Linked DNA regions of Anaerosoma tenue. The protein of the gene in region 2 interacts with the protein of the main gene of each other region in a pairwise test. Links are inferred from orthologs where the notes say so. Each region holds a gene or a part of one and is shown on either strand. Other genes may lie near its edges.

The links.
Region 1: the proteins of ftsZ (region 2) and rlmN interact in binary tests that used the Escherichia coli proteins (3 or more experiments, as listed by UniProt). The link is inferred for Anaerosoma tenue from one-to-one orthologs.
Region 3: the proteins of ftsZ (region 2) and MSB02_RS00640 interact in binary tests that used the Escherichia coli proteins (3 or more experiments, as listed by UniProt). The link is inferred for Anaerosoma tenue from one-to-one orthologs.

The regions. Positions count from the first base shown.
Region 1 is NZ_JALNTY010000002.1:318,363-321,512, forward strand. Bases 137-3,132 are described here. They hold rlmN (23S rRNA (adenine(2503)-C(2))-methyltransferase RlmN), read left to right. Parts: upstream 137-1,109; coding sequence 1,110-2,156; downstream 2,157-3,132. Other genes in these bases: MSB02_RS06545 (multiheme c-type cytochrome), read right to left, coding at 137-412; MSB02_RS06550 (ferritin family protein), read left to right, coding at 617-1,117; MSB02_RS06560 (UvrD-helicase domain-containing protein), read right to left, coding at 2,125-3,132. Outside these bases: more of MSB02_RS06545, read right to left, coding at 1-136; more of MSB02_RS06560, read right to left, coding at 3,133-3,150.
Region 2 is NZ_JALNTY010000001.1:473,012-475,958, forward strand. The notes cover bases 8-2,800. They hold ftsZ (cell division protein FtsZ), read right to left. Parts: upstream 2,052-2,800; coding sequence 963-2,051; downstream 8-962. Other genes in these bases: MSB02_RS02385 (polyphenol oxidase family protein), read right to left, coding at 8-99; MSB02_RS02390 (PLD nuclease N-terminal domain-containing protein), read left to right, coding at 320-760; MSB02_RS02400 (cell division protein FtsQ/DivIB), read right to left, coding at 2,239-2,800. Outside these bases: more of MSB02_RS02385, read right to left, coding at 1-7; more of MSB02_RS02400, read right to left, coding at 2,801-2,947. UniProt on the Escherichia coli protein: Essential cell division protein that forms a contractile ring structure (Z ring) at the future cell division site. The regulation of the ring assembly controls the timing and the location of cell division.
Region 3 is NZ_JALNTY010000001.1:112,875-115,931, reverse strand. What follows is about bases 143-3,045. They hold MSB02_RS00640 (rod shape-determining protein), read right to left. Parts: upstream 2,156-3,045; coding sequence 1,130-2,155; downstream 143-1,129. Other genes in these bases: radC (RadC family protein), read right to left, coding at 2,410-3,045; mreC (rod shape-determining protein MreC), read right to left, coding at 257-1,114; mreD (rod shape-determining protein MreD), read right to left, coding at 143-260. In the rest of the region: more of mreD, read right to left, coding at 1-142; more of radC, read right to left, coding at 3,046-3,057. UniProt on the Escherichia coli protein: Forms membrane-associated dynamic filaments that are essential for cell shape determination. Acts by regulating cell wall synthesis and cell elongation, and thus cell shape.

The DNA.
Region 1 (3,150 bases), on a different replicon or contig from region 2:
GCTTGACCCCGTCACCGGAGACCGCTGTGGAGGTGTCGCCGATCACGTCACCCTCGGTGCCGGTCACCTGATGGCAGAAGTCGCACGTGACGCCCTCCATGCCCACGTCGGAGACCTTGGAGTGATCCAGGCTCACCAGTTCCCCTGCCATCACCGCTATCGGAGAGTGGCACGCGTTGCAGAACGGTCCAAGAGCCCCGCCCGTGGCCTCCTCGCCCAGTTCAAGTTCGTAGAGGTAGATCGGGTCGGTGAGCGCCTTCGCATGCATCGAGACACCCCACTGCTCCCTGAACGCCGCGTGACACCCGCAGCCGTCCGACGCCTCGAAGAGCGTGCTCGGCATCGATGGCAGCGCCAGCGCCGCCGACGGAACCACTGTGAGCGCGATGGCCAAGGCAAGCACTACGATCATCCTGTGTTTCACCTCGTGCCCCCTCTCATCCCCCGCGGGCCTGAATGGCCGCATGTCCAAGACAAACGTACCGCAGGACGCCGCTGATTCGGATGCGCACCCGCTGAGCGGCACAGAACGCACGATGGAAGGCGGGATCTCTCCGGGTACTACACGTATGATGGTACCCGTGGACACCGACCGACCCCCTGGAGGGAGTGCGAGATGGAGAGCTACCGATGCAAGGGATGCGGATACTTCCACATCGGCCCGGCGCCCGAGCAGTGCCCGGTGTGCGGGGCGCCGCGTTCGTTCTTCGTGGAATACGAGGGGCCTGGCGACCTCGGCGGGTCGAAGACGCTCGAGAACCTCAAGGCGGCGTTCGCCGGTGAATCGCAGGCCAACCGACGCTATACGCTGTTCATGCGGATCGCCGAGCTCGAGGGACTCGATGCCGCCCGGGAGGCGTTCGAGCGCGCTCTGACCGAGGAAACGGCGCACGCCCTGGGACACCTGGCGTACATGGGAGCGTATGGTTCCACCAGGGAGAACCTCTCCGTCGCCGCGGAGGGCGAGGATCAGGAGACCACCGAGATGTACCCGGGGTTCGCCGAGACAGCCGAGGAGGAGGGCTATCCGCAGATCGCCCAGTACTTCAGGGCTCTGGGCGGCTACGAGCGGCAGCATCGCGACGCGTTCCGGAAGGTGCTCGACGACCTTGGGTGAGCCGACCATGCGCAACGTTGCGTCGCTCGACGCAGCCGGGATCGAGACGCTGATCGCCGACCTGGGCGAACCGGGTTACCGGGCGCGGCAACTCACGTCGTGGCTCTACGGTCGAACGGCGCCCTCGTTCGATGCGATGACCGATCTCCCCGCTCGACTTCGTGCCCGCCTCGCAGATGAGTGGACGCTCACGCTTCCGAGTGCGACCGACATCAGACACTCGTCGGACGGCACACGCAAGTACCTGTGGCAACTCGCCGACGGTGTACTCGTGGAAAGCGTGGGCATACCGTCTGACGGCAGGCTGACGGTCTGCTTCAGTACGCAGGCCGGCTGTGTGATGGGGTGCACGTTCTGCGCGACCGGCAGGGGCGGGTTCGTCCGCAACCTCCTCCCGGGAGAGATCGTCTGGCAGGTGGCGCTCGTGGGCAGCGACTTCGGTCATCGAGTGACGAATGCGGTCGCCATGGGGCAGGGGGAGCCGTTCAACAACTACGAGGCGACACTTGGGGCACTCCGGCTGATGAACCTGCCCGATGGCCTCGGCATCGGCGCCCGACATCTCACCGTCTCCACCTGCGGCGTGGTTCCGGGGATCGATAGGTTCGCACGTGAGCAGGAGCAGTTCACCCTGGCGGTCTCACTGCACTCCGCCGTGCAGGAGACGCGTGACGGGATCATGCCGGGCGCGCGACGCTGGCCGCTACCGCGATTGCGCCAGGCGCTCATCCACTATGGTGATTCAACCGGACGACGTCCGACATTGGAGTTCGCCGTCATCGCGGGACGCAACGATTCTCCACAGGAGATCTCCGCGCTCATCGCATTCGCCCGCGGGTGGATGTGTCACATCAACCTCATACCGGTGAATCCGGTCGAGGGCAGCGGCGCGGAGCGGCCCGACCCGGCACGCGTGGCCGAGATCGCGGGGCTTCTCCAGGCTGCTGGTATCGAGACCTCAGTCCGGATCGAGCGGGGCACCGATATAGAGGCCGCCTGCGGTCAGCTCACGCAGAAGCATCGCGCGCAGGACGACTGACCGGGCAGAGCCCGCCGAAACCAGGGCACGCATCGCACAGACCTGACCGGTACGCGGTGAGCGGTTCGTAGCGCGCCGCTGCGATGCCTGCCACAAGGTCCTCTATGCCCCTGCGCAACTCCTCCTCGTCACCGGACGAGAACCCGAACGTGATCGTGCGACCCCGGTCGAGCTCGGCGAACACGACCTCTCCCTCCGAAACGCCTGCGTGCAGCGCCGCCAGGGAGTAGCACGCGGCCTGGAGACGATACCTTTCGCGCGCCTCGCCCTCGGCAAGCTCCGAACCTCCGGTCTTGTAGTCGACCACCAGCGCGTGCCTGCCGCCCCACGCGACGAGGTCCATCGCCCCTACGAGCTCGGTACATGACAGCGGCACGAGGAACGGCGCCTCCCGGAGGACACGTCGGGCGTCCCGGACGCGGGCCGCCAAAGGGGATCCAAGGAACGCTCGCGCCGCAGAGTCGACGGCGCGTATGGACGCGTCGTCGAGCTGCGCCGCGGCTCCGGCGCGATCGACGAGCCGTGCGAGATCATGCTCGTCGCCCGCGTTCTGCAAGACGGCGTGCAGCGCGCTCCCGACATCGAGGGCGGCGGTGGCCCCGGGCCGCGGAGGAGGTTCGAGCCGAACGACACGCGTGAGGTAGTAGTGGTATGGACATCTCTCATACGCCGACAGGGACGTGTACGAGACCGGTGGGACCGGGGCGCAGGCTGGTGGAACACTCGCACCCCTTGCGGGCTTCACCGGATCTGTCGTCGCGTCTGCCTGATGCGTTCCGAGCGGACCTTCGGCGCCACGGGTGTCTGCCCGGGCCCCGCCGGCGGGCGAGGCGGGGCGCGTTTCGCGGTCGGTCGCGGACTCCTCCGGCCGCACGACCTCGACATCGATGACCGCACCGTCGCCGAGCGGTACCTCAGCGGACCGCAGGGTCCCGCCCTCGGCCATTCCGAAGACCCCGCGCAGGATGCCCGAGATGGAGTCTCCTGCTGCCCT
Region 2 (2,947 bases):
TCCGCCGCGCTCGGAGAAGGCGATGCCGACCCCGCACCGGGCGAACAGGTCTGGCACCGTATGGATCGCGATACCGTCCCGTTCGACGCGTTCGAACACCGTTCGTACCCCTTCCCGGCCGCACGTCGGTCGCACAGCCCCGCGCGACCCTTTTCGGCTAGTCAAACCGTCACCTATCCGTCACACTCTATCGCAGGACGCGGGCCGCACACCCGTCTCCTGCACGATAGTCTATGACTGCTCGCCGAGGGGGGTGATGCATATGAAGCGGTCATTCTCGTTTTCCGCGGCACTTGGAACCGCTGCCTACGTTCTCACTATGGCGGCACCGGCTCTCGCACAGGACTACTACAGCAGCGGTGAGGACGCGGCCGCAGGCGCTGTCGCGTGCGGTATCTGGGCATGCATCATGATCCCGGCGGTCCTTCTTGGCGTCTTCAACATCTGGATGCTCATCGACGCCATCCTCCGCCAGGAGCACGAGTACCCCAACTCCACCGGCAACTCCAAGCTGATCTGGATCCTGCTGCTCGTGTTCGTCGGCTTCATCGCGGCCGTCGTCTACTACTTCATGGTCTTCAAGAAGATCAAGCGTGGTAAGGGCGGACAGCCTCCTATGGCAGGGCCCACCGGCGGCTACCAGCCCCCGGCTCCCCCCGCGGCACCTCCGGCGCCTCCGGCGGCTCCCACGCCGCCCCCGGCGCCAGCGCCCCCCGCTCCGCCGGCGCCTCCCGCGCCGCCAGCACCTCCCGCGGAGTAAGGGACGAACGTCGTCTCCCGTCCGGCACGGACTCGCGCCGGACGAGCGAAGGCCCCGCCCGGCATCGGGCGGGGCCTTCGACGTAGACGGCAGCATGACCACCCTCGTCGCCTGTAACGGGGGCCGCCGTGTGACGAGCGCTCGACTCGTCACACGGCGGCCTGAACATCACGGGTCGTGCTCGTGCACGGCCCGGGTGTCTCTAGTAACTCCGGCGCTTCAGGAACGCGGGGATATCGAGATCGTCCTCCTGTGCGCTCGCGGGCAGGTCGAACGTCGGGATGCGTGGTCCTTCATCCTCGGTCAGCGCGTTCTCGAACTCCATCGTCTCCTGCTTCTTGCGCTGGCCGAAGCCGGTGGCGATGACCGTCACTCGGATCTCATCCATCATCGAGTCGTCGATCACGGCGCCGAAGATGATGTTCGCATCAGGGTGCGCCGCGGCCTGCACGACCTCGGCCGCCTCGTTGACCTCGAACAGTCCAAGGTCGCTGCCGCCCGAGATGGACAGAAGCACGCCGTTCGCTCCCTCGATGCTCGACTCCAGGAGCGGGCTGGCGATGGCCGCCTTCGCGGCCTCGTGAGCTCGGTTGTCCCCAGTGGCCACTCCGATGCCCATGAGCGCCGTCCCGGCATCCTTCATGATGGTCCGAACATCAGCGAAGTCGAGGTTGATCAGACCGGGAACCGTGATCAGGTCGGTGATGCCCTGGCAGCCCTGACGGAGGACGTCGTCCGCGATCCGGAACGCATCCAGGATGGACGTCTTCTTCTCCGCAACCTGGAGCAGCCGGTCGTTGGGGATGATGATCAGCGTGTCTACGTGATCCCGGAGGCGCTTGATGCCTTCCTCGGCCTGGATCGCACGCTTGCGGCCCTCGAACGCGAACGGCCTCGTCACAACGGCCACGGTGAGGGCGCCGATCTCCTCCTTGGCGATCTCGGCGATCACCGGCGCCGCACCCGTACCCGTACCGCCACCTTCACCAGCGGTGATGAAGACCATGTCGGCGCCCTGCAGCGCTTCCTTGATCTCCCCGCGATTCTCCTCCGCGGCGTTGAGGCCCACGTCGGGATCCGCTCCGGCGCCCAGCCCCTTGGTGAGGCCCACACCCACGTGAACGGTGTAGTCGGCATCGGACATCAACAGGGCCTGCATGTCAGTGTTCACCGCGATGAACTCGACACCCTTGACCCCGGCCTCGACCATCCGGTTGACGGCGTTCGTCCCGCCACCACCCACGCCGACGACCTTGATGACCGCCAGGTAGTTCGCCCCCGTCTCAAGCATCATGAGCCTCCTGAGCTGCCCGTTCTTCCTATAGCCTAAGCCTATACTTGACGTTTACTGTATCTGGGCAAAGGTCAATCTTCACACGAACCTTATACTAAACGCAAGGGGTTTGCAACGAGAATCTTCGTCATCTCGGGCCGCATCCCGCACGCGGACAGGATCTCGCCAACCCACGCTCGTACGCTCAGTCGGTGATGCCCCGTGAGATCGGACGCTCGAGCGAACGGACATCGATGAACACCACGCCGCTCCCCTGCTCTCGCATGATCTGCAGAGCGAGCGCCGACTTCTCGGTGAGCTGTTCGGCCCGCCCCAGCATCACCTCCACGTTCGCCTCCGTGAGCAGCGCGGTCTCCTCGGGGCTGGGGGCCGAGACCATGGCCGTCATCTCGAGCAGCTCCGGCGATATGCCCTTCAAGATCGCGAGTGCGTTCTTCACCGCTTCGGAGCCGGTCACCTCACCGGCAACCGGCTCGAACTGCACCACGTCGCGTATCACCGGCAACGACGTTCCGGTGTCCGGGATAGACTCGCCCAGCACTCGCCCCGCGCGATCGACCGACCAGAACGTCACGCCTGCGTCCACCATGGCGAACCGCTCGCGCTCCTCTACGCTGATCAGGAGCGTCGAGGGAAAGAGCCGCATGATATCCGCCTCGGCTACCCATGGCACCTGTCTCAGTCGCTCTATGACACCGTCCGCGTCGATGTTCAGGAGTGTCGCGTCCTCATCCACAGCGGCGATGGCGACCACCTCCTGCTCGGAGAGCTCGCTGATCCCCTCGACCCGGATCTCCTCGATGGTGAAGGATGGCGAGTTGAGCAAAGCCACCCACGATCCGACCACCACGACGAGTGCCGCCGCCACCAGCGCGGCGCGCTTCAGAGCGGAG
Region 3 (3,057 bases), 360 kb from region 2 along the record:
AGCGACCCGCTGAGGTAACCGGTGACAGACATCACGAGCGCCCATGCGCCGATAGGGCCTGTCGACAGAAGATCGAGCAGCAGGCCCGCAACGAAACCCGCCGTGGCTCCCTCGGACGGCCCCTCCACGAACGCGAGGGTGATCACCACGAGGAGCAGCAGGTTCGGGGATATGCCGAACACGGCGATGTGCGGTGCGATCATCACCTGCAAGACCAGTGCGCCGAGAAGCGCACCCGCGGTCGTCCACCAGCGCGTCATTCGATCTCCCCCGGATCGGCTTCCACCACTGCACCCACGAGCACGAAGACCTCCTCGATGGAACCGATCGGCACGCGAGAGGCCACGTTGATGCGCGGATACAGCTCTCCGTGACGATCATCGACCGAGATCACGTCGCCCACGACGATGCCGCCGGGGTACACCCCGCCGAGCCCGCTCGTGATCACCACGTCACCCTCGACAGGCAGGTACGCCCGGTCCACGAAGTCAAGCGACAGGGACCCGTCGAGCGACCCACGGACGACGCCCGGTGTGCGCGTGGACTGCACGATCACGGACACACCGCTCTGCTGGTCGCTGATCAGACGTACCGTGGCCGAGTTCGAGGACACATCGGCCACCTGGCCAACGAGCCCCTGCGCGGCGATGACCGGCATACCGGGCTCGACGTCATCGTCCGACCCGCGGTCGATGACGATGACACCCTCCCAGATGCTCACCGGACGGCGGATGACCTCGGCGCCGAGCTTGGCGAACTTGCGCTCCTCGGCGAAGTCCACGAGGGCGCGGAGGCGTTCGTTCTCCTGACGCGCCTCCTCCAGCTCGGCGAGCCGGGCCCGCAGCTCCTCGTTCTGCTGCTCGAGCGCCAGAACGCGCTCCCGCGATGCGCCGACGTCCTCGAAGTAGTCGCCCACCGCGCGCACCGGCGAGGTGATGATCGTCCCCAGACGCGCGATCGGAGAGGTGACCTCGAGCGTGACCCGACGGGCAGTGTGGAGCAGACCGGCGTCGCTCTCACGGAAGTACATCGTGAGCATCACCAGTGAGATCGCCACCAGGACGATGAGGAGTATCGGTTTGCGCCGTCTCGGCTCGGACTGCCCGATGCGCATGAGCGTCCTCCGCCGCTAGTGGGAGACTGTCAGGACTTTCTTCAGGACGTCGATCTCCTCGAGCGCCTGCGCCGAGCCCAACACCACGTTGATGAGCGCATTCTCCGACACATGCACCGGCATGCCGGTCTCGGCGCGAAGGCGCTCATCCAGCGACCTGAGCAGTGCGCCGCCACCGGTGAGCACGATGCCGTACTCCATGATGTCGCTGGCGAGCTCCGGCGGCGTCTTCTCGAGCGTCCACTTGATCGCCTGGATGATGGCGAGCGTGGGCTCCTCGATGGCCGTGCGCACCTCTTCCGAGGACACCTGGAAGGTGCGCGGCAGCCCGGTGGTGAGATCCCGGCCCCGCACCTCTACGTCGAGCTCCTCGGTAAGCGGGAACGCGGATCCGATCTCGAACTTGATCTCCTCGGCCGTGCGTTCGCCTATGAGGACGTTGTACTCCCGTTTGATGTGGGAGATGATCGACTCGTCGAACTCGTCGCCGCCGATGCGGATCGACTCGGCAACGACGATCCCGCCGAGCGAGATGACCGCCACCTCCGTCGTGCCGCCGCCGATATCCACGACCATGTTCCCCGTGGGTTCCTGGATCGGGAGACCGGCGCCGATCGCCGCCGCCATCGGCTCCTCGATCAGGTACGCGCTGCGGGCTCCGGCGGTCATCGTGGCTTCGAACACGGCCCGCTTCTCGACCTCGGTGACCCCTGATGGGACGCACACGACGACGCGCGGCTTGGGTTGCCACGGGAAGCGCTTCACACGCGTCTTGCTGATGAAGTACCGGAGCATCGCCTCGGTGACCTCGAAGTCGGCAATGACGCCGTCCTTGAGGGGCCGGATCGCCACGATGCTTCCCGGCGTACGGCCAAGCATCCGCTTGGCGTCAACACCAACGGCGAGCACGCGTTTGGTGTCGCGCTCAACGGCGACCACCGACGGCTCTATGAGGACGATCCCCCGGCCGCGGACGGACACGAGTGTGTTGGCGGTCCCGAGATCGACCGCCATATCTCCGCCCCACGAGTCGAAGAACATATCCAGAAGCGACAAGTCGCTGCTCCTCTCACAGCGGCCGAGGGATGCGGGAGCGACCCCCGGAGCCGCGTTCACATCGTGCGCGCACGACTAGATATGCGGCGCAACCGCATATCCCGAGAGAGTGTAGCAGAGATATCCCCCGCGGGCATCACGACAAGCGGTTGCGGTTCGATAACACCGCAGGTAGATGCGGGTGTCGCGCACCCGCGCTCCCGCCGGAGCGGTGCTATCGGGCCACGCCACGGCGCCGCTCACATGAGTCCGAGGTCGCGTAGGCTCGTGTGGTCGCCCCCGTCTCCGATGACGACGTGATCCAGCACCTCGATGCCGAGGACATCCCCCGCCTTCACCAGCCGACGCGTGAGTTGGATGTCCGCGCCGGACGGGGTGGGGTCACCGCTCGGGTGGTTATGGACCACCACCACCGACGCGGCCGATACCTTGACGGCCTCCTTGAACAGCTCGCGGGGATGGACGATCGACGCGTTCAGGCTGCCGACCGACACTTCTATCGTGCGCAGCAGCTGGTTCTTCGTGTTGAGCGCGAGCGCCCAGAAGTGCTCGCGATCCGATCCGCGAAACTGCGGCGCACACAGCCGTACAACGTCATCCGGCCGTGAGACGACCGGGCGCACGTGCGGGCTCCGCAGCGATGCCCGACGTCCGAGCTCCAGGGAACCAAGCAGCCGGGCAGCGGCCGCGGGACCTATGCCGTGCTGGGAGCACAGGTCTTCGGCGCTCGCCCGCCACAGGCCGTCGGGCATCGGGTGGTGCTCAAGGAGCGTCCGCGCGGCCGACCCCTCACGGCACCCGAGGACCAGTGCCAGCAGGTCCGCGTCGGATACTGCGTCCGGACGGCCGCACAGCACCAGTTCACGTGCCTGTGGCCCCATACCCAC